Regions from separate parts of the Streptomyces sp. NPDC058665 genome, predicted to be linked through region 1. Evidence: riboswitches for the same ligand, from Rfam matches in the RefSeq annotation. Region 1 holds a riboswitch; each other region holds the start of a gene.
The links. Region 1 has a riboswitch for thiamine pyrophosphate ahead of thiC (phosphomethylpyrimidine synthase ThiC). Riboswitches for the same ligand answer to the same signal wherever they lie in the genome.

Region 1 (7,532 bases):
ACAGCGAGTTTTCGGCGCCGGACCTCAGAACTCTGTCTCGGGTTCCCGGCGGGCGTGGCAGGCGCGCGGGGGCGGCCTCCGCGGAGCGGGCGCACGCCCGTCGTACGCCTGGGGGATCTTTGGCCACCGCGACCACGCCAGCCGCCCCTACTCTCATCGGTTCGGTGCGGCGTGCGCTGCGCCTGCTGGAGTCGGCGGGCACCCATCCGAACGGGGCCCCGGCGAAACAGCTGGCCCGTGAGGCCGGTCTCCCCCTCCCCACCGCCTATCACCTGCTGCGCACCCTGACCCATGAGGGCTATCTGCGCCGGGAGCAGGGCGTGTTCTTCCTCGGCGACGCGGTCGACCATCTGGTGACCGGTAAAGCCGCGCAGGCCGAGCGGGCCAGACGCGCGATGATCGAGTCCATGGAGCACTGCCGCGATCTGATCGGGGCGCCGGTGTATTTCGCGGTCTACCGCGAGGGCGAGATCGAGATCGTCGCCGTGGCCGAGAGCCCCGCCGCGCCCGCCGTCGCCGAGTGGGCCGCCTTCCGCGAGACCGGGCACGCGCACGCGATCGGCCAGTGTCTGCTGAGCCAGCTCGACGACGAGGCTCGCCGGGACCATCTGGACCGGCACCCCGTGGGCCCGCTCACTCCCTATTCCGTCGCCGACGGGCGCACCATGCTGGCGCGCCTCGGCGCCGTAGGGAGGCGTACGGGACCGGTGGTGGAGCGCCAGGAGTACGCGCTCGGCCAGGCCTGCGCCGCCGTACCGGTCAGGGCGGGGGCGACACCCGCGGCACTCGCGACGTCCGTGCCGCTGCGTCAGGAGAAGAGACTTCTTCCCGCTGTCGAACTCCTATGCAAAGAGATCGGAAACACGATCGGCTCGCTGGAATTCTCTATCAGTATCTGAAATATCACTCCTTGTGATCTGTTACAGCGTCCTGGACGATTAAGAAGAGGATCAAGGGGCATCAATATCGGACGTTTCACCCCTGAAACCCTCGAAATCCCTCCGAATTTCTTTACTCTCCGTAACTCTCTGTCATCCACTGCGGGGTACTTGATGCGCGAGTTTGTTCAGGCCGAAGTCCTGATGAGTTTCCTTGTCTCCGAGGAGCTCTCATTCCGAATTCCCGTGGAACTCCGTTACGAGACGGTGGATCCCTATGCGGTGCGGATGACGTTCCATCTGCCCGGCGACGCCCCGGTCACGTGGGCCTTCGGCCGCGAGCTGCTGATCGACGGAATCAACGAGCCCAGCGGCGACGGCGACGTGTACATCTCGCCGACCGATCCCGAAGAGCTCTCCGACGTCCACATCAGGCTCCAGGTCGGCGCGGAGCACGCGCTGTTCCGGGCCAGCGCCCCGCCGCTCGTGGCCTTCCTCGACCGTACGGACCGGCTGGTCCCGCTCGGCCAGGAGATGACGCTCGGGGACTTCGAGACCAACCTGGACGACACCCTCGGCCGCATCCTCGCCGAGGAGAACGCCGGCTGAGGGCCCCCGCCCCCGGCCCCAGCCTCGGCCCCGGCCCGCGTGCCGCTACGCCTTCCGCCGCCGTCCACCGCGGCCGCCACCGCGCGGCCCCGAGGACTCCGGCCGGTCGGCCGAGACCACCAGCGCCGCCAGCGCCGTCGTCACCGGCACCGAAGCGACCAGACCGATCGACCCCACCAGGGTCCGTACGATCTCCTCGGCCACCAGCTCGCTGTTGGCCACCGTCCCCACGCTCGACTCCGCGATCGAGAAGAGCAACAGCAGTGGCAGCGCCGCGCCCGCGTACGCCAGCACAAGCGTGTTGACCACCGACGCGATGTGGTCGCGGCCGATCCGGATACCCGCCCGGTAGAGCGCGCGGGGCCCCATGTCGGGGTCCGCCTGGCGCAGCTCCCACACCGCCGACGTCTGGGTGACCGTCACATCGTCCAGCACACCGAGCGATCCGATGATCACACCGGCCAGTAGCAGACCGCTCATGTCGATCTCCGGGAACAGCCCGTGGATCAGCCCGGTGTTGTCGTCCGTGTTGCCCGTCAGACTCGCCCAGCCGATGAACAGCGAGCCCAGCAGCCCGATCAGCAGCAGGGAGATCAGGGTACCGAGCACGGCGACGGACGTACGGGCGGTCAGACCGTGGCACAGATACAGCGCGATCAGCATGATGGCGCTCGCGCCGACCACCGCGACGACCAGCGGGTTCGAGCCCTGGAGGATCGCCGGAAGGATGAACAGCGTCAGCACGGCGAACGAGATGACGAGCGCGACCAGCGCCATCAGCCCCCGCAGCCGCCCCACCACGATCACCGCGAGCGCGAAGATCCCGGCCAGCAGCGCCATCGGCACCGTGCGGTCCACGTCCGTGACCGAGTACTGGAGATCCCTCGGCGCGTCCGGGGCGTACGCCACCACAACGTCCTGTTTCACGTGAAACTGCCGTGGCGCGTCCGGCTGGACGACCTCGACGAACCTGCGCCCCTTGTCCTTGCCGCTCTTCACCTCCACCGTCGCCTTCTCGCAGTCCCCGCTCTGCGCGCGCTCCGCCTCCCGCCCCTGGGGCGCCGACGTGTCGCCCGTGGACGGGACTTGAGCCGCGTTCACGTCCTTGCAGTCGACCTGCTCGATCTTCACCACCTGGCCCTGCTGGGTCTGCCGGTCGAAGCCGACACCGGTGCGCTCATGGTCGGGGGCGCCGCCGGGCCAGAGCACGATCAGACCGACAACTACGGCCGTCGCGAAGGGAATCAGCACCGCGGCGATGACCTTGCGCAGGTGTCTGGAGACCGGCGCGGCCGGCCCATGACTGTGCGAGTGGCCGTGCGGATCAGGTGTCTGCGGGGATGGGGTCACCGACCGATCATCGCAAGAACGGCGGAGGCACTCTGTTCAGCACGCCCGATATGGCGTTAGCGTGGTGGTGCCTTTACACACGCGGGAGCTCGGAGCACCGGGCTGAGAGGGCGCTGACTGTGGAGTTCCGGGGCTTCCCCGGATCCCTGAGCTGCGTCGACCGCCGAACCTGTTACCGGGTAATGCCGGCGTAGGGAGTAGGTCTCATATGACCGTTCAGGACACACGCACGCCTGCCGCGCGAGCCATCGGCTGGCACAAGGGATACGTGGAAGGATCGCGCCCCGATCTCCGGGTGCCGGTCCGGCAGGTGCATCTCACCAACGGCGACGACGTCACGCTGTACGACACGTCGGGGCCGTACACCGACCCCACCGTCGAAACCGACGTACGGCGCGGACTCGCCCCGCTCCGGGAGAACTGGATCATCGGCCGCGGCGACACCGAGGAGTACGCGGGCCGCCCCGTCCGCCCCGAGGACGACGGGCTCAAGCACACCTCGCCACGCGGCGGGCTCCGCAATCTCGACGCGGTCTTCCCCGGCCGCCCGCGCCAGCCGCGCCGGGGCCGCGACGGGCAGGCGGTGACCCAACTCGCGTACGCCCGGCGCGGCGACATCACCCCGGAGATGGAGTACGTCGCCATCAGGGAGAACGTCGCGCCCGAGGTCGTACGCGACGAGATCGCGGCCGGCCGCGCCGTACTGCCCGCCAACGTCAACCACCCCGAGATCGAACCCATGATCATCGGCAAGCGGTTCCTCGTGAAAGTCAACGCCAACATCGGTAATTCCGCGGTCACTTCCTCCATCGAGGAGGAGGTGGACAAGATGACCTGGGCCACCAAGTGGGGCGCCGACACGGTCATGGACCTCTCCACCGGCCGCAACATCCACACCACCCGCGAGTGGGTGTTGCGCAACTCCCCCGTCCCCATCGGCACCGTGCCGCTCTACCAGGCACTGGAGAAGGTCGACGGCAAGGCCGAGGAGCTGACCTGGGAGATCTACAAGGACACCGTCGTCGAACAGGCCGAGCAGGGCGTCGACTACATGACCGTCCACGCGGGCGTGCTGCTGCGCTACGTGCCGCTGACGGCCCGCCGCAAGACCGGCATCGTCTCGCGCGGCGGCTCGATCATGGCCGCCTGGTGCCTCGCGCACCACAAGGAGTCGTTCCTGTACGAGAACTTCGAGGAGCTGTGCGACATCCTCGCGGCGTACGACGTGACGTACTCCCTCGGCGACGGACTGCGCCCCGGCTCGATCGCCGACGCCAACGACGAGGCGCAGTTCGCCGAGTTGCGGACGCTGGGCGAGCTGAACACCATCGCCAAGCGGCACCACGTACAGACCATGATCGAAGGTCCGGGCCATGTCCCGATGCACAAGATCAAGGAGAACATCGACCTCCAGCAGGAGATCTGCGAGGAGGCTCCGTTCTACACGCTCGGCCCGCTGACGACGGATGTCGCCCCGGCGTACGACCACATCACCTCCGGCATCGGCGCGGCGATGATCGCCTGGTGGGGTACGGCGATGCTCTGCTACGTGACCCCCAAGGAGCATCTGGGCCTGCCGAACCGCGACGACGTGAAGACCGGTGTCATCACGTACAAGATCGCGGCGCACGCGGCGGATCTGGCCAAGGGGCATCCGGGGGCGCAGGAGTGGGACGACGCGCTGTCGGACGCGCGGTTCGAGTTCCGCTGGGAGGACCAGTTCAATCTGGCTCTCGACCCGGACACGGCACGGGAGTTCCACGACGAGACGCTGCCCGCCGAGCCGGCGAAGACCGCGCACTTCTGCTCGATGTGCGGGCCCAAATTCTGCTCGATGCGGATATCACACGACATCCGGCGGGACCACGGCGGTTCGCAGGACGAGATCGAGGCGGGAATGGCCGCCAAGTCGAAGGAGTTCGCGGCGAGCGGGAACCGGGTCTATCTGCCGCTGGCGGAGTGAGCGGCGGTACGTGACAGAAGGAGGCCCCCGACCGGTGCGCGAACCGGTCGGGGGCCTCCTTTCTGTCTCTGTGCCCTCGTATCCGCGGAGTTCGGTGCTCCGGCTCCGTAGGTCGTAGCCGGGACTCCCACCAAAGTGGTGGTCGGGGCCGCGAAAGGTGGGCACGGGGCGGAATCACTTGTACCGGGGAGTGGCCGACGTATCGGATGAGTCCTGTAGACGCAGGCGGCAGAGCGCTTTCACCGACATCCCCAACATCCCGAGGGATAGACCTGAATGGCCACAGAAACCGGCACCGGACACGCGGCGCCCGAATCGACACCGACCCCCGTCCCGCCGGATCTGCCCCCGCACTCCGGGCTTCTGCTCGGCATTCTGTCGCTGGCCGCCTTCATGGCCGGGCTCGATCTCTTCATCGTCAACGTCGGCTTCGACGCCATCGGCCGTGAATTCGACGGCGTCTCCCTCGCGGACCTCTCCTGGGTACTCAATGCCTACGCCATCGTCTTCGCCGCACTCCTGGTGCCCCTGGGGCGGCTGTCCGACCGCTACGGCCGCAAGGCCGGATTCCTGCTCGGCGTCGCCCTGTTCACCGCCGCGTCCGCGGCCTGCGCCGTATCGACGTCCCTGTGGCAGCTGGTCCTCTTCCGGGTGCTCCAGGCGGTCGGCGCCGCCGCGCTGACGCCCGCCAGTCTCGGTCTGCTGCTCTCGGCGTTCCCGCCGGAGCGCCGGGCCGGCGCCGTACGGATCTGGTCGGCGAGCGCCGCGCTGGCGGCGGCGGCCGGGCCGGTCGTCGGCGGACTGCTGGTCAGCGCGTCGTGGCGGTGGATCTTCCTGGTGAACATCCCCATCGGTGTCATCGCGCTGGTCGTGGCGGTACGTATCGTGCCCGACTCCAGGGAAGCGGCGATGACCCGGCTGCCCGATCTGCCGGGAGCCGCGCTGCTGACGGGGGCGATCGGGCTGCTGGCACTCGGTCTGGTGAAGATCAACGACTGGTCCGCGGTCCGGACGTCCGCCGTGCTGGCCGGTGCGGTCCTCGGGGTCGCGGTGTTCTGGTTCCGGTCGCGGCGCCATGCCTCCCCGGTGATCGAACCGGCGCTGCTCCGGGTGCGGGCCTTCGGCTGGTCGAACCTGACGGCCATCGCCTTCAGCGCGGCGTTCGCCGCGAACCTGCTCACCGCGATCCTGTGGATGCAGCAGGTCTGGCACTACTCCGCACTGCGTACGGGACTCGGGATCGCCCCGGGCCCGCTGATGGTCCCGCTGGGCGCGATCGTCGCGGCGAAGCTGGCGTCCCGTGTCCCGCCGGGCCGGATGGTCGCCGTCGGCTGTCTGCTGTGCACCGCCGGTGTGCTGCTGATGGCGGCGGGCATGGGGCAGAACCCGCACTACGCGAGCGAGTTGCTGCCCGGCTGGCTGGTCGGCGGCGTCGGGGTGGGCCTCGCGCTCCCCACGATCCTCGCGACCGCCACGACGGACCTGCCGGCGGCCCGGTTCTCCACGGGCAGCGCGGTGGTCAACATGAGCCGGCAGATCGGCAGTGTGCTGGGGATCAGCCTGCTGGTCGCGATCCTCGGCACCCCGCTCACGTACGACGCGACCCATGAGGCGTTCGTCCACGCCTGGGCCGCGATCGGAATCTTCATGATGCTCGGCGCCGCGACCGCGTTCGGCATGACCTCGCGTCCTGCCGCCCGCGGCTCCCGGGCGCCGGCGAGCACGTAACCATCTCCTTTCGAGAGGAAACGTCATGAACACAGGCATCAACCTGGGCAGCGGCACCAACCTCGCCGCGGGCACCGACGGTGCGAGCACGAGCAAGACGCGCGTCGTCTTCGTCGACTGTCTGCCCGCGCTCACCCTCGGCCCGCAGCTCTCGCTGGCCCGCTTCGGTGAGATCGGCCTCGACCGCTCCACCCCCGACACCTTCGAGCGCTACCTGCACGACCTCGAACCGGGCACCGAACTGGCCGTCGCCTTCATCGGCGGCAGCGGCTCGTCGGCACCGGCGGCCGTCCGGGCCCTGCGCGGGATGCGCGGCTTCTCCAAGACCCGCGTGTACGTCGTCGGCGACGGCGCCGGCGGCCCCGTACCCGGCTGGGCCGAGGTGCACGACGTCGAGGACATCATCGCCCCGGCCGCCTTCGACGGGTTCGGCTTCGCCGACACCGTCGAGATAGGCATGCGGGCCCACGGCTCGCTGATCCTCGACCCGCTCTACACCGACTTCTACCTCGACATGACGTGGAACAAGATCTTCGACTGGTTCGAGACGACCCGCTGGGACTGGCGTGAGCTGGACCTCGACAAGCTCAACCCCGAGCTGATGAGCGCCGATGAGGTCGACTTCCTCACCGAGGCGGCGATCATCGAGTTCGGCACCCTGCCGGGCGCGCACAACTTCCTGCGCGAGTGGGAGGGCGAGACCAGCTTCTCGTCCTGGGCCCTGAGCTGGGGCGCGGAGGAGGCACGGCACTCGCTCGTGCAGGCCCGCTGCCTCGACAAGCTGGGCGTCAAGGTCCGTTCCAAGCACGCGCTCTACAAGCGCGAGCCGTACCCGATCGGCGACACCCGCGTCGGCACCCTGATGATGAACATCATCTCCGAGGCCCGCGCCGCCGAGCTCTACCGCGCGCTCGCGGCCGAGACCAAGGAGCCCGTGGTCAGGGGCATCTGGAAGCTCCTCGGCCGCGACGAGTCCCGGCACGCCCGCGCCTTCTACGTCTTCA
Region 2 (7,532 bases), on a different contig from region 1:
TTACACGGGGGCTGCGCGCCTCGGCCGCGACCTCGCCCGTACGGGGCTGACTGTCGCGACCGGCGGCGGCCCCGGCGCCATGGAGGCCGCCAACCTCGGGGCGTACGCCGCCCCGCATCCCGACGAGATGCTGGACGAGGCCCTCGAAATCCTCGCCAAGACACCTTCGTTCAGCCCGTCGATCTCCGACTGGGCGCGAGCCGCCTTCGAGGTACGGGGCCGCTGGCCCGGGGGCGCCGGGTCGGTGGGAATCCCCACCTGGTTCTACGGCCACGAGCCGCCGAACGCCTTCGCCGGCCACATCGCGAAGTACTTCGCCAACGCGACCCGTGAGGACGGTCTGCTCGCCCGTTGCAACGCCGGCGTCGTCTTCCTGCCCGGCGCCGCAGGCACCGTCCAGGAAGTCTTCGACAACGCGACGCCGAACTACTACGAGTCACGCGGCGAACCGACGCCCATGGTCCTGGTGGACCGCAGGCACTGGACGGAGAAGCTGCCCGCCTGGCCGCTGCTCACGTCGCTGGCGCGGGAGCGCTCGATGGAATCCCGCATCGCGCTCGTCGACTCGGTGGCCGAGGTGCCCGACGCCCTGGCCCGACTCTTGGCTTGACCCGCGGAGCTCGGGGCGGACGACGTTCGTCAGTCCGCCCCGTTGCCGCCTGTTGGAGCCGCGCCCTCTTCGGCGTCTGCCGGGTCCGGTTCGGCGTCGTCCAGGACCACCACGTCCTCAGCCGCGAAGGAGACCCCGACCGTAGCCCCCTCGTCGGGCACATCTCGAAGGGTGCACTCCGCCTCCATCTCCGGCCCGTCGGTGGGGCGGAGCAGGACGGCGACGTGGCTGCCGCGGAAGGTGCGCGCCCCGACCGTGCAGCGCAGTCCGTCCTCGGGAAGGCCGATCCGTACCCCGGCGGGTCGTACCAGGAGCGCACGGGGCCCCTGGGGTGAGCCGACGGGCACGGGGATCTTGCCCCAGGGTGTGTCGGCGACATCGCCGTGCACCGTGGCGGCCACGACGTTGTCGAACCCCAGGAAGCGCGCGACGAACGCGGAGGCCGGACGCTGCCAGACCTCGACGGGTGTGCCGCTCTGGGCGACGCGTCCGTCGCGCATCACCACGACCCGGTCGGCGAGCGCGAATGCCTCGCCCTGGTCGTGTGTGACGGCGAGCACCGTCGTACCCAACTGGGCGAACACGCCGCGCAGTTCCACGACCAGGCGTTCGCGCAGACTCCGGTCGAGCTGGCCGAGCGGTTCGTCAAGCATGAGCAGCCGGGGGCGCGGGGCGAGCGCCCGCGCCAGCGCCACACGCTGCTGCTCGCCACCGGACAGCGCTGCTACGGCGCGCCGCTGGGCGCCAGGCAGGCCGACGAGGTCGAGCAACTCGGCGACATGTCGCTGCTGTTGACCGCGTGGCTCGCCACGCATGCGCAGCCCGAAGGCGACGTTGCCGCCGACGTCACGCTGCGGGAAGAGCTGGTGGTCCTGGAACATCAGCCCGACACCCCGCCGGTGCACCGGCACCCCCGCCTGATCTGCGCCCTCCAGCAACACCCGCCCCGTGTCCGGCGGTTGAAGGCCGGCGACGACGCGCAACAAGGTGGACTTGCCGCTGCCACTCGGCCCGAGGACACAGACGATCTCGTGCGCCGCGATCTCCAGATCCACCGAGTCGAGCGCCGTACGGTGCCCGAATCGCACCGTCACGTCCTCAAGAGTGAGCAGGGCCATCAGAACTCTCCGGAACGGTCGGTACGGATACGTTCGAGCACCAGCAACGACACCGCGCACACCACCATCAGCACCGTGCTCAGCGCCATCGCCTGCCCGTAGTTGAGATCACCGGGCCGCCCCAGCAACCGCGCGACCGCCACTGGCAGCGTCGGCCGGTCCGGTCGCGCGATGAAGACCGTGGCACCGAACTCACCGAGCGAGACCGCGAAGGCGAATCCGGCGGCCACCAGCACCGCTCGCCGCACCACCGGCAGATCGACCTCCCGCCACACGCGCAGCGGCGACGCCCCAAGAACCGCTGCGGCCTCGCGCAACCGCCCGTCCACGGCACGCAGGACCGGAAGCATGGTCCGTACGACGAAGGGGACCCCCACCAACGCCTGGGCCAGCGGCACCAGGATCCACGACGCCCGCAGGTCCAGCGGCGGCTTGTCGAGCGTGATCAGGAACCCGAAGCCGACAGTGACCGCCGAGACGCCCAGCGGGAGCATCAGCAGCGCGTCGAAGCCCCGTACGAGGCGCCCCGCCCGCCTGAGCGCTGCCGCGGCGAGCCCGCCCACGACCAGGGCGATGACGGTGGCGACGAGGGCGTAACGCAGGGAGTTCCAGACCGCTTCCAGCGGCGGGACGAGAAACGTGCCGCCGCTCGCCTCCACCGATCGCAGCGCCCGGTAGTAGTCGAAGCCGTACCCGGCCGGGCCGTCGAGCGACCGCTCGATCAGCACGCCGAGAGGCAGCAGGATCAGCAGGAGGACGGTGCCGAGCACGCCGGCGAGCAGCGCCCACTGGCCGACTCCGCGCGGTCTGCGCACCGTCTGCGCGGGATCGACCAGTTTCAGGGCGGTCTCCCGCCTCCGTACGGTCCAGGCGTGCAGCGCCAGGATCGCGCCGACGGCGGCGAACTGGACCATCGTCAGAACGGCGGCCGTGGGCAGATCGAGCAGTCGCGCGGTCTGCCGGTAGATCTCCACCTCCAAGGTGGAGTACGCGGGACCGCCCAGGATCTGGACGATACCGAAGGAGGTGAAGGTGAAGAGGAAGACCATCAGCGCAGCGGCCGCCACGGCGGGGCCCAACGCGGGCAGCGTGACCCGCCACCACGCCGCGAGCCGCCCGGCACCGAGTACCCGTGCGGCCTCCTCCTGACGTGGGTCCAGTTGCGCCCAGAGGCCACCCACGGTGCGGACGACCACCGCGTAGTTGAAGAAAACATGCGCGGCGAGGATCGCCCACACCGTTGTGTCCGCCCGTATGCCCCACAGTTCGTCGAGCAGCCCGCCGCGCCCCAGCAGCGCGAGGAACGCCGTGCCGACGACGACGGTCGGCAGGACGAACGGCACCGTCACGACGGCGCGCAGGAGCTGTTTGCCGGGGAACTCGAAGCGCGCGAAGACGTAGGCACCGGGGAGCGCGATCAGCAGGGTGAGGGCGGTGGAGACGGCGGCCTGCCATGTCGTGAACCAGAGCACCTGCCCGATGTCGGGCCGGCTCAGTACGTCGCCGAATCTGCCCCAGTGCCAGGAGCCGTCGGCCTTCAGCCCGCGGCCGACGATCGCGGCGACGGGGTAGGCGAAAAAGACGCCGAAGAACGCGACGGGCACGGCCATGAGGCACAGCCGTCCGGCACTCCCCCGGCGCCGCGCCGCACGCACCGCGCCCTCGGCGTCCCCGCCCCGTATGCGGCCCGGCCCGCCCTTCCGCGCGGCGTCCGCGCCTACTTGACGACGAGTGAGGACCACGACTGGATCCACTCGTCACGGTTCTTGGCTATCTTCTCCGGAGCCACGGTCTGCGGCTTGTCGACGACGGCGCCGTGGTCGGTGAAGAGCGCGGGAAGCTTCGCACCGTCGACGACCGGATTCACGAACATGTTGAGCGGCATGTCCTCCTGGAAGGTCTTGCTCACCAGGAAGTCCAGGAGGGCCTTACCTCCCGCCTCGTTCTTCGCCCCCTGGAGCAGACCGGCGAACTCGATCTGGCGGAAGCAGGTCCCCGTGGCGACGCCGGTCGGCGCATCCTTCGGCTGGGGTTCGGCGTACAGGACCTCGACGGGCGGGCTCGACGCGTACGAGACGACGAGCGGGCGCTCCGCCTTCGCCTTCTTGCCGCCTGCGGAGCCCGAGAAGTCCTCGTTGTAGGCCTGTTCCCAGCTGTCGACGACCTGGACGCCGTTGGCCTTGAGCTTCTTCCAGTAGCCCTGCCAGCCGTCGTCCCCGTACGCGGCGACAGTGCCGAGGAGGAAGCCGAGGCCCGGCGAGGACTGCTCAGCGTTCTCGACCACAAGGAGGTCCTTGTAGGCGGGCTTCGTCAGGTCGGCGAAGGACTCCGGCGGCGTCAGCTTCTTGTCCGCGAAGTACGCCTTGTCATAGTTGACGCAGATATCGCCGGTGTCGACGGGCGTGACACGGTGCTCGGCGTCGTCGAGCCGTACGTCGGCGCGGACCTGGTCGAGGCCCTTCGCCTGGTGCGGCGTGAACAGGCCGTTGTCGAGAGCGCGCGAGAGGAGGGTGTTGTCGACGCCGAAGAAGACGTCGCCCTGCGGCGAACCCTTGGTGAGGATCTCCTTGTTGAGCGCCTCGCCGGCCTCGCCGCTCTTCAGCACCTTGAGGGTGTAGCCCGTCTTCTCGGTGAACTCCTTCAGTACGGAGTCCGAGGCGGCGAACGAGTCATGGGCGACAAGTGTCACGGTCTTGGCCTTCGTGCCGTCCGAGGATGTGGAGTCCTCTGACCCGCCGCCGCACGCGGCGAGCGTGGAGACTCCCAGCGCCGCGGCGACGGCGCCCACCGCCATCTTCTTCGTGGTACGCAACTGAATTCCTCCTGGGATGTCCAGGAGAAGACGCGGCCCTGCCCCGCACCGGCGGACCGGAGCGGGGCAGGGCGCAACAGCATGAGTGATGACCGAACTTCCTACCCAGAATGACCTGGGCAAGGTTCAGAGGGTCTGCGACCGTGAGGCTCTTCCCGAGCCTCTGCCGCACTCTCAGCGCTGTGGCGCTCCCCTGTCGGAATATGTAATTCGTTCGAAGCCCAGGGTACATGGACCCCAACGGGGCCCCTAGGCCGCGCTCAGCGCTCCGTCGCCGCCAGCTGACCGCAGGCCCCGTCGATCTCCTGACCGCGGGTGTCGCGCACCGTTACGGGCACCCCGTGGGAGGCGATGGCCTCGACGAAGGCCTTCTCGTCCTCGGGGCGCGAGGCGGTCCACTTCGAGCCGGGCGTCGGGTTGAGCGGAATCAGATTGACGTGCACCCGCTTCCCCTTGAGCAGCCGTCCCAGCAGATCACCCCGCCACGCCTGGTCGTTGATGTCGCGGATCATGGCGTACTCGATGGAGATGCGGCGGCCCGACTTCTCCGTGTACTCCCAAGCGGCGTCCAGCACCTCCCGCACCTTCCAACGGGTGTTGACCGGCACGAGGGTGTCGCGCAGTTCGTCGTCGGGCGCGTGCAGAGAGACGGCGAGACGACACTTGAAGCCCTCGTCGGCGAACCGCAGCATCGCGGGCACCAGGCCCACCGTCGAGACGGTGATGCCCCGTTGCGAGAGACCGAGACCGTCCGGCTCGGGGTCGGTCAGCCGGCGGATCGCCCCGACGACGCGGCGGTAGTTGGCGAGTGGTTCGCCCATGCCCATGAAGACGATGTTGGACAGCCGGGCGGGCCCGCCGGGGACTTCGCCGTCGCGCAGCGCGCGCATGCCGTCCACGATCTGGTGCACGATCTCCGCCGTGGACAGGTTGCGGTCGAGGCCCGCCTGCCCCGTGGCGCAGAACGGGCAGTTCATGCCGCACCCCGCCTGCGAGGAGATGCACATGGTGACCCGGTCCGGGTAACGCATCAGGACGGACTCGACGAGCGTGCCGTCGTGCAGTCGCCACAGCGTTTTACGGGTGGTGTCGTCGTCGCAGGAGATGTGCCGGACCACGGACATCAGGTCTGGCAGCAGCTCCGTGGCCAGCCTCGCGCGCGCGGCGGCCGGGATGTCCGTCCACTCGGCGGGGTCGTGCGCGAACCGCGCGAAGTAGTGCTGCGACAGCTGCTTGGCACGGAACGCTTTCTCGCCTAGCGACGCGACGGCCTCACGGCGCTCTTCCGGCGTGAGGTCGGCGAGATGCCTCGGCGGCTTCTTGGCGCCACGGGGCGCGACGAACGTGAGCTCTCCGGGGTTGGGCGGTGCCATGAGCTGTTTTCTCCTCGGTACGACGAGGCCGGTGTTCCCCGCCGGCTGCGGGAGGGACATGGGCACACTGCCGGTGCCAGGAGACCTCATGTGACGGGCTCCGCGACCGCGGAGCGCAGTAAGGCCCGCCGTCCAGGACGGCGGGCCTTACCAGGGTAACCGGTACGGACAGGGCTCAGCCCGAGCCGACGAAGACCACCAGCAGCAGCCACACCACCGGGGCCGTAGGCAGAAGCGAGTCGAGGCGGTCCATGATGCCGCCGTGACCGGGCAGCAGCGTGCCCATGTCCTTGATCCCGAGGTCCCGCTTGATCATCGACTCACCCAGGTCCCCGAGCGTGGCACTGGCCGCCACGGCGAGACCGAGCAGCAGCCCTTGCCACCAGGTGCCGTCCTCGATGAGGAACTGCATGCACAGCGCGCCGGCCGCCAAGGCGAACCCCACGGCGCCCAGGAGGCCTTCACGGGTCTTGCCGGGGCTGATGCGCGGCGCCAGTTTGTGGCTGCCGAAGCGCCAGCCGATCGCGTAGGCACCGGTGTCACTGACGATGGTCAGAACCAGGAACGTGAGCACACGCTGCGCGCCGTCGTCCGCCTTGAGCATCATCGCGACGAACGTCGCCAGGAAGGGCACGTAGAACGCCGCGAAAACACCCGCCGTCACGTCCTTGAGATAGCCCTCGGGCGGCTCCGTCATACGCCAGGCGAGCACGGCGAGCGCCGTGAGCGCCGTGGCGACCCAGGCGCCTTCCGCGCCCCGTACGTAGCCGGCGACCACCATCGCCGCACCACCGACCGCGAGCGGGACAAGGGGTGCCTTGATGCCCTTCTTCTCGTCGAGCCGGGAGGTCAACTCCCAGAGCCCGACGACGACGGCGACCACTATGACGCCGATGAAGACGGCCTTCACGATGAAGAGGGACGCCACGATCACCGCGCCAAGTCCCACACCGACACCTATGGCCGCCCGGAGGTCGCGGCCTGCCCGCTTCTTCGGCGGGGGTGGCGGAGGGGCGGACATGGGCTCCTGCGGCGTTTCGTCACGGAACAAGGGGCCGCCCGGCCGAGCAGCCCCCCGGTCGTCATCCTGGAACCCGCCGCTCGCGGGTACGTCGGGCACGATGGGCATGGGCCGAGTCTGCTGTGCGTCAAGCTCATCGTATGCGGGACCCGCCGGGGCAGCCCCCTGGTCAGGCGGTCCCCAGTAACCGGCAGTCGGCGGGGCCCCCCAGGAAGAGTCGTTCATCAGACCTCGAGCAGCTCGGCTTCCTTGTGCTTGAGCAGCTCGTCAACCTGGGCGACGTACTTCGCCGTGATGTCGTCGAGCTCTTTCTCCGCGCGGCGGCCTTCGTCCTCGCCGACCTCGCCGTCCTTGATCAGCTTGTCGATCGTCTCCTTGGCCTTGCGGCGTACGGAGCGGATCGAGATCTTCGAGTCCTCCGCCTTGGTCTTGGCGACCTTGATGTACTCCTTGCGGCGGTCCTGCGTGAGCTCGGGGAACACCACGCGGATGATGTTTCCGTCGTTGCTGGGGTTCACTCCAAGGTCGGAGTCGCGGATGGCCTGCTCGATGTTGCGCAGCGCGCTCTTGTCGAACGGGGTCACCACGGCCATGCGCG
Region 3 (7,532 bases), on a different contig from region 1:
GGACAGCCCTTAGGACAGGACCCGGGGCCTTACCCGTGCTCGCGCAGCTTCTTGAGCAGGGCCACGTCCGCCGCGTGGCCCTCCTTGCCGCCGGGGGTCTCGATCACCAGCGGAACGCCCTCGGTCGCCGGATGCGAGAACAGCGCCCGGAACGGCTCCTCGCCGATATGGCCCGCGCCGACGTTCACATGGCGGTCCTTGAGGGCGCCGCAGACGTCCTTGGAGTCGTTGGCGTGGATCAGCCGCAGGCGCCCGGGACCCACCGTCTCCACGAGCTCGTCCAGCGTCCGGCGTGTCCCGCCGGGCGCGGCCAGATCGTGGCCCGCGGCGAAGATGTGGCACGTGTCGAGGCAGACACCGAGCTTGGGGTGCGAGTCCAGCGCGGCGAAGTACGGACCGAAGTCCCCGGCCAGCGAACAGAGCGAGGAGCCCTGCCCCGCGGTCGACTCCAGCAGCAGATACGGGTCGTCGTCGTGCGTCAACTCGTCGAGAAGCGGCAGCAGCAGCTCCCGTACCTGCGCCAGCGCCACCTCGCGCGTCCGCCCGCCGGTCGCCGATCCGGTGTGCACGACGACGCCCGGCGCGCCGATCTCCCGGCCCCGGCGAAGGCTGTGCCGCAGTGACTCCACGGACCTCTCGGCCGTCTCAGGCGTGTGGGAGCCGAAGTTGATCAGGTAGGGCGCGTGGATGTACGCGGACAGCCCCTCGGCCGCGCACTCCGCGCGGAACCGTTCGTCCTGCGCGGGATTCCCGCGCGGTGTCGCCCAGCCCCGCGGGTTGGCGACGAAGACCTGGACGGTCTCGGCGCCGATGTCACGTGCCCAGGCCAGCCCCACGCGGGCGAGACCGCCCGCCACCGGAACATGGCCGCCTACGGGATTGCGCGGGCGGTCGGGGAGCGTCAAGCCTCAGATTCCCTTGGTCGTGATGGTGATGGTGCTGCCCTCGGGGGCCTCTTCGCCGCCGTCGACGGACTGCTTCTCCACGGTGTCGTCCAGGAACGGGAAGCTCCGGTCGACCTTCACCTCGAAGCCCGCCTCCGACAGCTCCGTCTTCGCGGCGTCTATCGACTTCCCGGTGACGTCCGGGACGGCGATCATCCGCGGGCCCTTGGAGATGGTCAGCGTGACCCTGTCGCCGCGGGCGAGCTTGGTGCCCTCCTTCGCGGACTGCCTGGCCACCGACCCGGCGTCCTCGGGGGAGTTGACCCGCTCGGCCGCGATCCTCACGTCGAGTCCCGCGTCCTCCAGCGAGGCGGTCGCCTCCTCCTCGGACTGACCGGTCACGTCGGGCATGTGGACCGGGCTGCCCTTGCTGACGACCAGCGCGACACCCGCGTCGGGCCGCAGCTCCGTACCCGCCTTCGGCTGGGTGCGGATGATGTCGCCCTGATCGGTCTGCTGGTCGAAGGAGCGGGTGACGACGCCGGGCGCAAGCCCGGCCTTCCTGAGGGCGTCCTTGGCGTCGGCCAGCGACTTGCCGGCCAGATCCGGGACCCGCACGATCTCCGGGCCGCGTGAGATGACGAGGGTCACCGACCCGTTGCCCCGTATCCGCGACCGCGGCTCGGGGTCGGTGCGCATGACCGTGCCGCGCTCGAACGTCCCGCTGAAGTCCTGTTCCACCTTCGCGTCCAGACCGGCGTCGGCGAGACGCTTCTTCGCGACCTCCTCGGTCTGTCCGAGGACGGAGGGGACACGGGTGAACTGCCCGGAGTTGATGTACCAGACCCCGACGCCCACACCGAGCACCAGCAGCGCGGCCACCACGATGGCGACGACGCCCCTGGGGGGTCCGGACGCGCCCCGGCGGCGCGCGGGAGGCCGTCGCGCCGGGGCGGGCGGTCCAGGCGGCGGCAGTGTGAGCCGGCTGGTGCGGCGGACCTGGTCGTCTCCCGAGGAGGCGGCCGGGCCGGGCGTACCGGATTCGTCGGCCGACACCGGGGAGCGGACAAGGCGCGGAATCACGCTCGTACGGTCGTCGGAGCCGTCCCCGAGGCCATCACCCGCACCGGTGGCCGGCGTGGCTCCGGAGGGGGCGTAGGAAGCCTGGGAGGCGTCCCGTGAGCGCCCGGCCCCGCCGTCGACGCTGTCGTGGCTGTCCTGGGACGGCTCCGAAGCGGCGCCCACCCTTGTGCCGCCCGTGCGGCCCTTGCCGCCTTTGGCTGCCTTGCCGGCCTTCGTGCCGGTGGAGGCCGACGTGGTCGTGGACGTCGTCGCCTGCGGCGGCATCGCGTCCAGCTGCGCGTCGTCGAGCGCGGCGCGTGTCTCCCGGGTCATCGCGAGGAGCGCCACCGCGTCCTCGGGGCGGATCTCAGGATTGCGGGCGGTGGCCGCCGCGACCAGCTCGTCCAGCTCGATCGCCATTCCGGGCACGGCGGCGGACGGCGCGGGCACGTCCTCGTTCAGATGGAGATAGAGCACCTGCGCGGGGGTGTCCCCGCCGTGCGGCTTGGCGCCGGTCAGCATCTCGTGCAGGACGACACCGCACGCGTACACGTCGACCCGGGTGTCGGAGGTGCCGTACTCGATCTGCTCAGGAGCGAGATAGGAGACCGTGCCGAGGATCGTGCCGCTGGTGTTGGTGACCGAGCCGACGGCCCGTACGAGACCGAAGTCGGCGACCTTCACCCGGCCGTCGTCCCCTATCAGGACGTTCTCCGGCTTGATGTCCCGGTGGATGAAGCCGGCCCGGTGCGCGGCGCCCAGCGCGGCCAGCATCGGCTCCAGGATGTCGAGGGCGGCACGCGGCTGGAGGGCGCCGCGCTCGCGCAGGACGTCGCGCAGCGTGCAGCCCTCCACATACTCCATCGCCAGATACACGTACGCGCCCTCGGCGCCCTGGTCGAAGACCCCCACCACGTTCGGGTGCGCCAGCCGCGCCACGGACTTGGCCTCGCGGATGAAGCGCTCCACGAAGACCGAGTCGGTCGCCAGGGCGGGGTGCATCACCTTCAGAGCCAGGACCCGGTCGAGCCGGGTGTCGACAGCGCGGTAGACCGTGGCCATGCCGCCGACGGCGATGCGCGCGTCGACGCGGTAACGGCCGTCGAGCACCTGCCCGACAAGAGGGTCCTTGAGCGTCGTATCCACCCGGCCGATTCTACGAGCCGCCACCGACACTCCCGCAGCCCCGGGTGAGGCCGGACGCGCCAATGGAGCCGTCTTGTGACAGCGCGCACACCACTTCGCGGCAATCGGCCGACACCCTTCCGGCCGCCGTCCCCCAGGGCCCCCTCCGGCCCTCCCGGAACGGGGGTCAGAAGGCCGGCCGCTCCGGGTCCAGTACCGCCAGCCCCTCCTTGGGAGACGAGGCGTCCGCGAAGTGCCTGCGCGGGATGCGCCCCGCGCGGTGGGCCAGCCGGCCCGCCTCGACCGCGTGCCGCATCGCCTCGGCCATCAGCACGGGCTCCTGGGCGCGCGTGACCGCCGACGCCAGCATGACCGCCGCGCATCCCAGCTCCATGGCGAGCGCCGCGTCGGAGGCCGTGCCCGCCCCCGCGTCCAGGATGACCGGCACGCGCGCGTGGCCGGTGATCAGCTCGAAGTTGTGCGGGTTACGGATGCCCAGACCCGATCCGATCGGTGACCCGAGCGGCATGATCGCCGCGCAGCCCACGTCCTCCAGCTTCCTCGCGAGCACCGGATCGTCGTTCGTGTACGGCAGGACGGTGAAACCGTCGTCCACCAACGTCTCGGCGGCGTCGAGCAGTTCGATCGGGTCGGGCAGCAGCGTCCGCTCGTCGGCGACCACTTCGAGCTTGATCCAGTCGGTACCCAGCGCCTCACGTGCCAGCCGCGCGGTGAGGACCGCCTCGCCCGCGGTGAAGCAGCCCGCCGTGTTCGGGAGCACCCGGATGCCGAGCCGGTCGAGTACCGACAGGACGGAGCCCTGCACGGTCGGGTCGAGCCTGCGCATGGCGACGGTGGTGAGCTCGGTGCCGGAGGCGGTCAGGGACCTTTCCAGTACGTCGAGGCTGGGCGCGCCGCCCGTCCCCATGATGAGCCGGGAGTTGAGTGCGGTGCCGCCGATGACGAGCCTGTCGTCGGACATCTGGTTCAGCCTCCCTGGACAGCGGTGAGGACTTCGACGCGGTCGCCGTCGGACAGGGCGGTGGCCGACCAGCGTCCGCGCGGGACGACGGTCTCGTTCAGCGCGGCGGCGACGCCGGACGGGGCGGGGGTGAGGGTCGCGACGAGGACGTCGAGGGTGACGGGGCCGGTGAGGACGCGGGTCTCCCCGTTCACCGAGACGGTCACGGAGGAGTCCGCGGGCGGGTTCGTGGGAGGGTTCGCGTGCGGATCGACGGGCGGATTCACGGTGTCTGTCATGCGTGCTGCTCCTGACCTGCGGAGACGGCGGGGGAGAGACCCGGCGCCTGGCCGGGCGCGAACGTGGGCGAGAAGCGGTCCGGTGTGAAGGGCCGTGCGTCGTCGGGGAGTTCACCCGTCGTGAGCACAGTGGCCATCACCTGGCCGGTGACTGGTGTCAGGAGCACCCCGTTGCGGTGGTGCCCGGTGGCCAGATGCAGGCCGGGCAGCGCGGTCGGGCCGAGCAGCGGGGCGTTGTCCGGCGATGTCGGCCGCAGCCCCGCGCGGGTCTCGGTGAGCGGCAGTTCGGTGATGCCGGGGAGCAGTTCATGGGCGTCGCGCAGGAGTTCGTACACCCCGCCCGCCGTCACCGTCGTGTCCCAGCCGAGTTCCTCGCTCGTGGCGCCGACGACCAGCTCGCCGTTCTCGCGCGGCACCAGATAGACATGGCTGCCGCGGACCTCGGCCCGCAGTGTCCGGGAGAGGAACGGCGCGTACGGGCGCGGCACCGTCAGCCGCAGGACCTGGCCCTTGACGGGCCGTACCGGCGGCAGGACGTCGTCCGGCACCCCGGCGAGCCGCCCGCTGAGACTGCCGCCGGCGATGACCACCTGCCCGGCGCCGAGTTCGGTACCGCCGCCGACGGTGACTCCGGCGGCCCGGTCCCGGACGACCCGCAGCCTCTCGGCCCACGCCCGGTGGAAGACCACCCCGGCCCGCTCGCAGGCTGTCACGAGGGCCGCCGCGAGCCTGCGCGGGTCGATCTGGTGGTCGCCGTCGGCCCGCAGCCCGCCGCGTACGCCCGGGGCGAGCATCGGCTCCAGCCGCCGGCACTCGCGACCGGTGAGCCATTCGGACTCCAGGCCCGACCTCCTTTGGAGGGCGTGGAGTTCACGCAGCCGCGCCCGGTCGTCGGCGTCGAGAGCGACCGCGAGCGTGCCGCAGGCGCGGTAGCCGGTGTCCTGCCCGGTGGCCGACTCCAGCTCGGCGACGAAGTCCGGATAGAGCCGCGCGGAGGCGATGTTCAGCCCCAGCAGGGTCTGCTCGCCGTGGTCGAGTTCGCTGACGGGGGCGAGCATCCCGGCGGCGACCCGCGCGGCCCCGCCGCCGGGCTCGGGATCGACGACGGTGACGCCGAGCCCGCGCTGCGCCGCGCGCCAGGCGGTGACGAGGCCGATGACGCCGCCCCCGACGACCAGGACGTCGGTGTGCCGGGGACCTTGGCCGGCCGGCGGGTCCGGAGACCTGCCCGGAGAGGTCTCCGGACCGGATTGCTCCAACGGAACGTGAGATGAGCGCATGGGCGTCCAGCTCCTCCCTTCGCCGGCATGACCCGGATCAGGTTCGTACGGTCGGAGGCCGCGTCAGCCTCCCTCTCAGCCCGGTGCGTACGGGCTCCCGCGAGGTGTGAAGTCTCTTGTTCGCTACTGCCGACAGATGCTTCCGGGTCAGCGTAACCCCCGCTCCCCGCGCCCTGTAAGGGCGTCGTCGTCCCGGCCCGATCCAAAAGCCAGACCCTAAGGTGATCAGGTGAACGAGCAGCGGAAGCAGGCGGACCGGCGGCGCACCGTCATCGTCGGCGCGGGCATGGCGGGCGTACAGACCGCCGTCGCCCTGCGTGAACTGGGGTACGGCGGCCCCGTCACCCTCATCGGGGCCGAGCCCCACCAGCCCTACGACAGGCCCCCACTCTCGAAGGCCGTCCTCCTTGGGACGGCGGAGAGTTCGGCCTTCGACGTGGACTTCGACGCGCTCTCCCTGGAGCTGCGGCTGGGACTGGAAGTGACCGGCGTGCGCCCCGACGACCACGAGGTGGACACGGCGGCGGGGCCGGTCCCGTACGACGTACTGGTCCTCGCCACCGGCGCCGGACCGATCACCCTCCCCGGCACCGAGGAAACGCCCGGTGTCCATCTGCTGCACACCCTGGACGACGCCGCGCGGCTGCGCCCCGTCCTGGACCGCCGGAACCACGTCGTCGTGGTCGGCGCGGGCTGGATCGGCGCCGAGTTCACCACCGCCGCCCGGGAGGCCGACTGCGCGGTGACCGTCGTCGAGGCCGCGGACCGTCCGCTCGCGGGCGCCCTGCCGGCCGAGGTCGCCACTCCGATGGGGGACTGGTACGCGCAGAGCGGCGCGGAACTCCTCACCCACGCGCGCGTGACGGGCGTCGGGCCCGGCACGGTGGCCCTCGCCGACGGCCGCGAGCTGGCGGCGGACGCGGTCGTCGTGGGCATCGGTGCCAGACCCGCCACGGCCTGGCTGGCGGGCTCCGGCATCGCGACCGGCCCCGAGGGCGCCGTCACGGCCGACGACCGGCTGCGCACGTCACGGGCCGACGTGTACGCGGTCGGGGACTGCGCCTCGTTCCCCTCGGCCCGCTACGGCGAGCGGCTGCTGGTGCACCACTGGGACAACGCGCTCCAGGGGCCGCGCACGGTCGCGGCGGACATCGTGGGGGAGGCTCACGAGCCGTACGACCCCGTGCCGTACTTCTGGTCCGAGCAGTTCGGCCGCTTCGTGCAGTACGCGGGCCATCACGCGCGGGCCGACACGCTGCTGTGGCGCGGCGACCCGGCGACCGCCGCCTGGTCGGTCCTGTGGCTGCGCGAGGGGGCGCTGGTGTCGCTGATGACCGTTGGCCGGCCGCGTGATCTGGCGCAGGGCCGCAAGCTCGTCGCGTCGGGCGCGCGGATCGACACGCGGCGGGCCGCAGACCCGGCCGTACCGCTCAAATCGACGGTTCTCTGACCCAGCCCGACCTCGCCCGACACCGCCCGGCGACCCGTTCGCCGTCCCGCTCGGCTTCCGACTGTCAGTCCGGGATGGCAGGCTTGTCCTGTGACTGAGATTGACGCAAAGATCGATGCTCTCGTCCCTGCCTGGCTTCACCTGCCCGATATCGCCGAAATGCTGGATATCGAGGTGACGCGTGTGCGTCAGCTGGTGAAGGAAGGCACGCTGATCGCCGTGCGCCGCGGGGAGAACCGCGCGCTCCAGGTGCCGGCCGCCTTCATCGACGGCAACAAGGTCGTCAAGGGCCTCGCCGGGACCTTGACGCTCCTGAGGGACGACAGCTTCACCGACGAAGAGATGCTTGAGTGGCTCTTCACTCCCGACCCGTCCCTGCCGGGCACGCCCGCGCAGGCCCTCAGCGAGAATCGCGGTACGGAGGTGAAGCGCCGCGCTCAGGCGCTCGCCGTCTGACGACACCACCACCGG

Region 2: it holds a riboswitch for thiamine pyrophosphate, as region 1 does, so the genes downstream of both, ACFWV8_RS08125 (thiamine ABC transporter substrate binding subunit) here and thiC (phosphomethylpyrimidine synthase ThiC) in region 1, are expected to answer to the same signal.
Region 3: it holds a riboswitch for thiamine pyrophosphate, as region 1 does, so the genes downstream of both, thiO (glycine oxidase ThiO) here and thiC (phosphomethylpyrimidine synthase ThiC) in region 1, are expected to answer to the same signal.

Annotation. Positions count from the first base shown of each region.
Region 1 is NZ_JBHXRX010000026.1:80,572-88,103, reverse strand. It holds gene ACFWV8_RS19045 (IclR family transcriptional regulator) at 120-899, shown strand; gene ACFWV8_RS19040 (SsgA family sporulation/cell division regulator) at 1,053-1,487, shown strand; gene ACFWV8_RS19035 (YibE/F family protein) at 1,533-2,837, opposite strand; TPP riboswitch at 2,909-3,051, shown strand; gene thiC (phosphomethylpyrimidine synthase ThiC) at 3,046-4,800, shown strand; gene ACFWV8_RS19025 (MFS transporter) at 5,077-6,528, shown strand; gene ACFWV8_RS19020 (ferritin-like domain-containing protein) at 6,554-7,532, shown strand, end outside.
Region 2 is NZ_JBHXRX010000009.1:79,980-87,511, reverse strand. It holds gene ACFWV8_RS08140 (LOG family protein) at 1-610, shown strand, start outside; gene ACFWV8_RS08135 (ABC transporter ATP-binding protein) at 640-1,728, opposite strand; gene ACFWV8_RS08130 (ABC transporter permease) at 1,728-3,338, opposite strand; gene ACFWV8_RS08125 (thiamine ABC transporter substrate binding subunit) at 3,446-4,540, opposite strand; TPP riboswitch at 4,621-4,745, opposite strand; gene rlmN (23S rRNA (adenine(2503)-C(2))-methyltransferase RlmN) at 4,801-5,913, opposite strand; gene ACFWV8_RS08115 (phosphatidate cytidylyltransferase) at 6,089-7,159, opposite strand; gene frr (ribosome recycling factor) at 7,159-7,532, opposite strand, start outside.
Region 3 is NZ_JBHXRX010000071.1:9-7,540, reverse strand. It holds gene ACFWV8_RS32440 (deoxyribonuclease IV) at 30-905, opposite strand; gene ACFWV8_RS32435 (PASTA domain-containing protein) at 909-3,092, opposite strand; gene ACFWV8_RS32430 (thiazole synthase) at 3,259-4,053, opposite strand; gene thiS (sulfur carrier protein ThiS) at 4,059-4,259, opposite strand; gene thiO (glycine oxidase ThiO) at 4,328-5,611, opposite strand; TPP riboswitch at 5,608-5,722, opposite strand; gene ACFWV8_RS32415 (NAD(P)/FAD-dependent oxidoreductase) at 5,898-7,061, shown strand; gene ACFWV8_RS32410 (Rv2175c family DNA-binding protein) at 7,152-7,517, shown strand.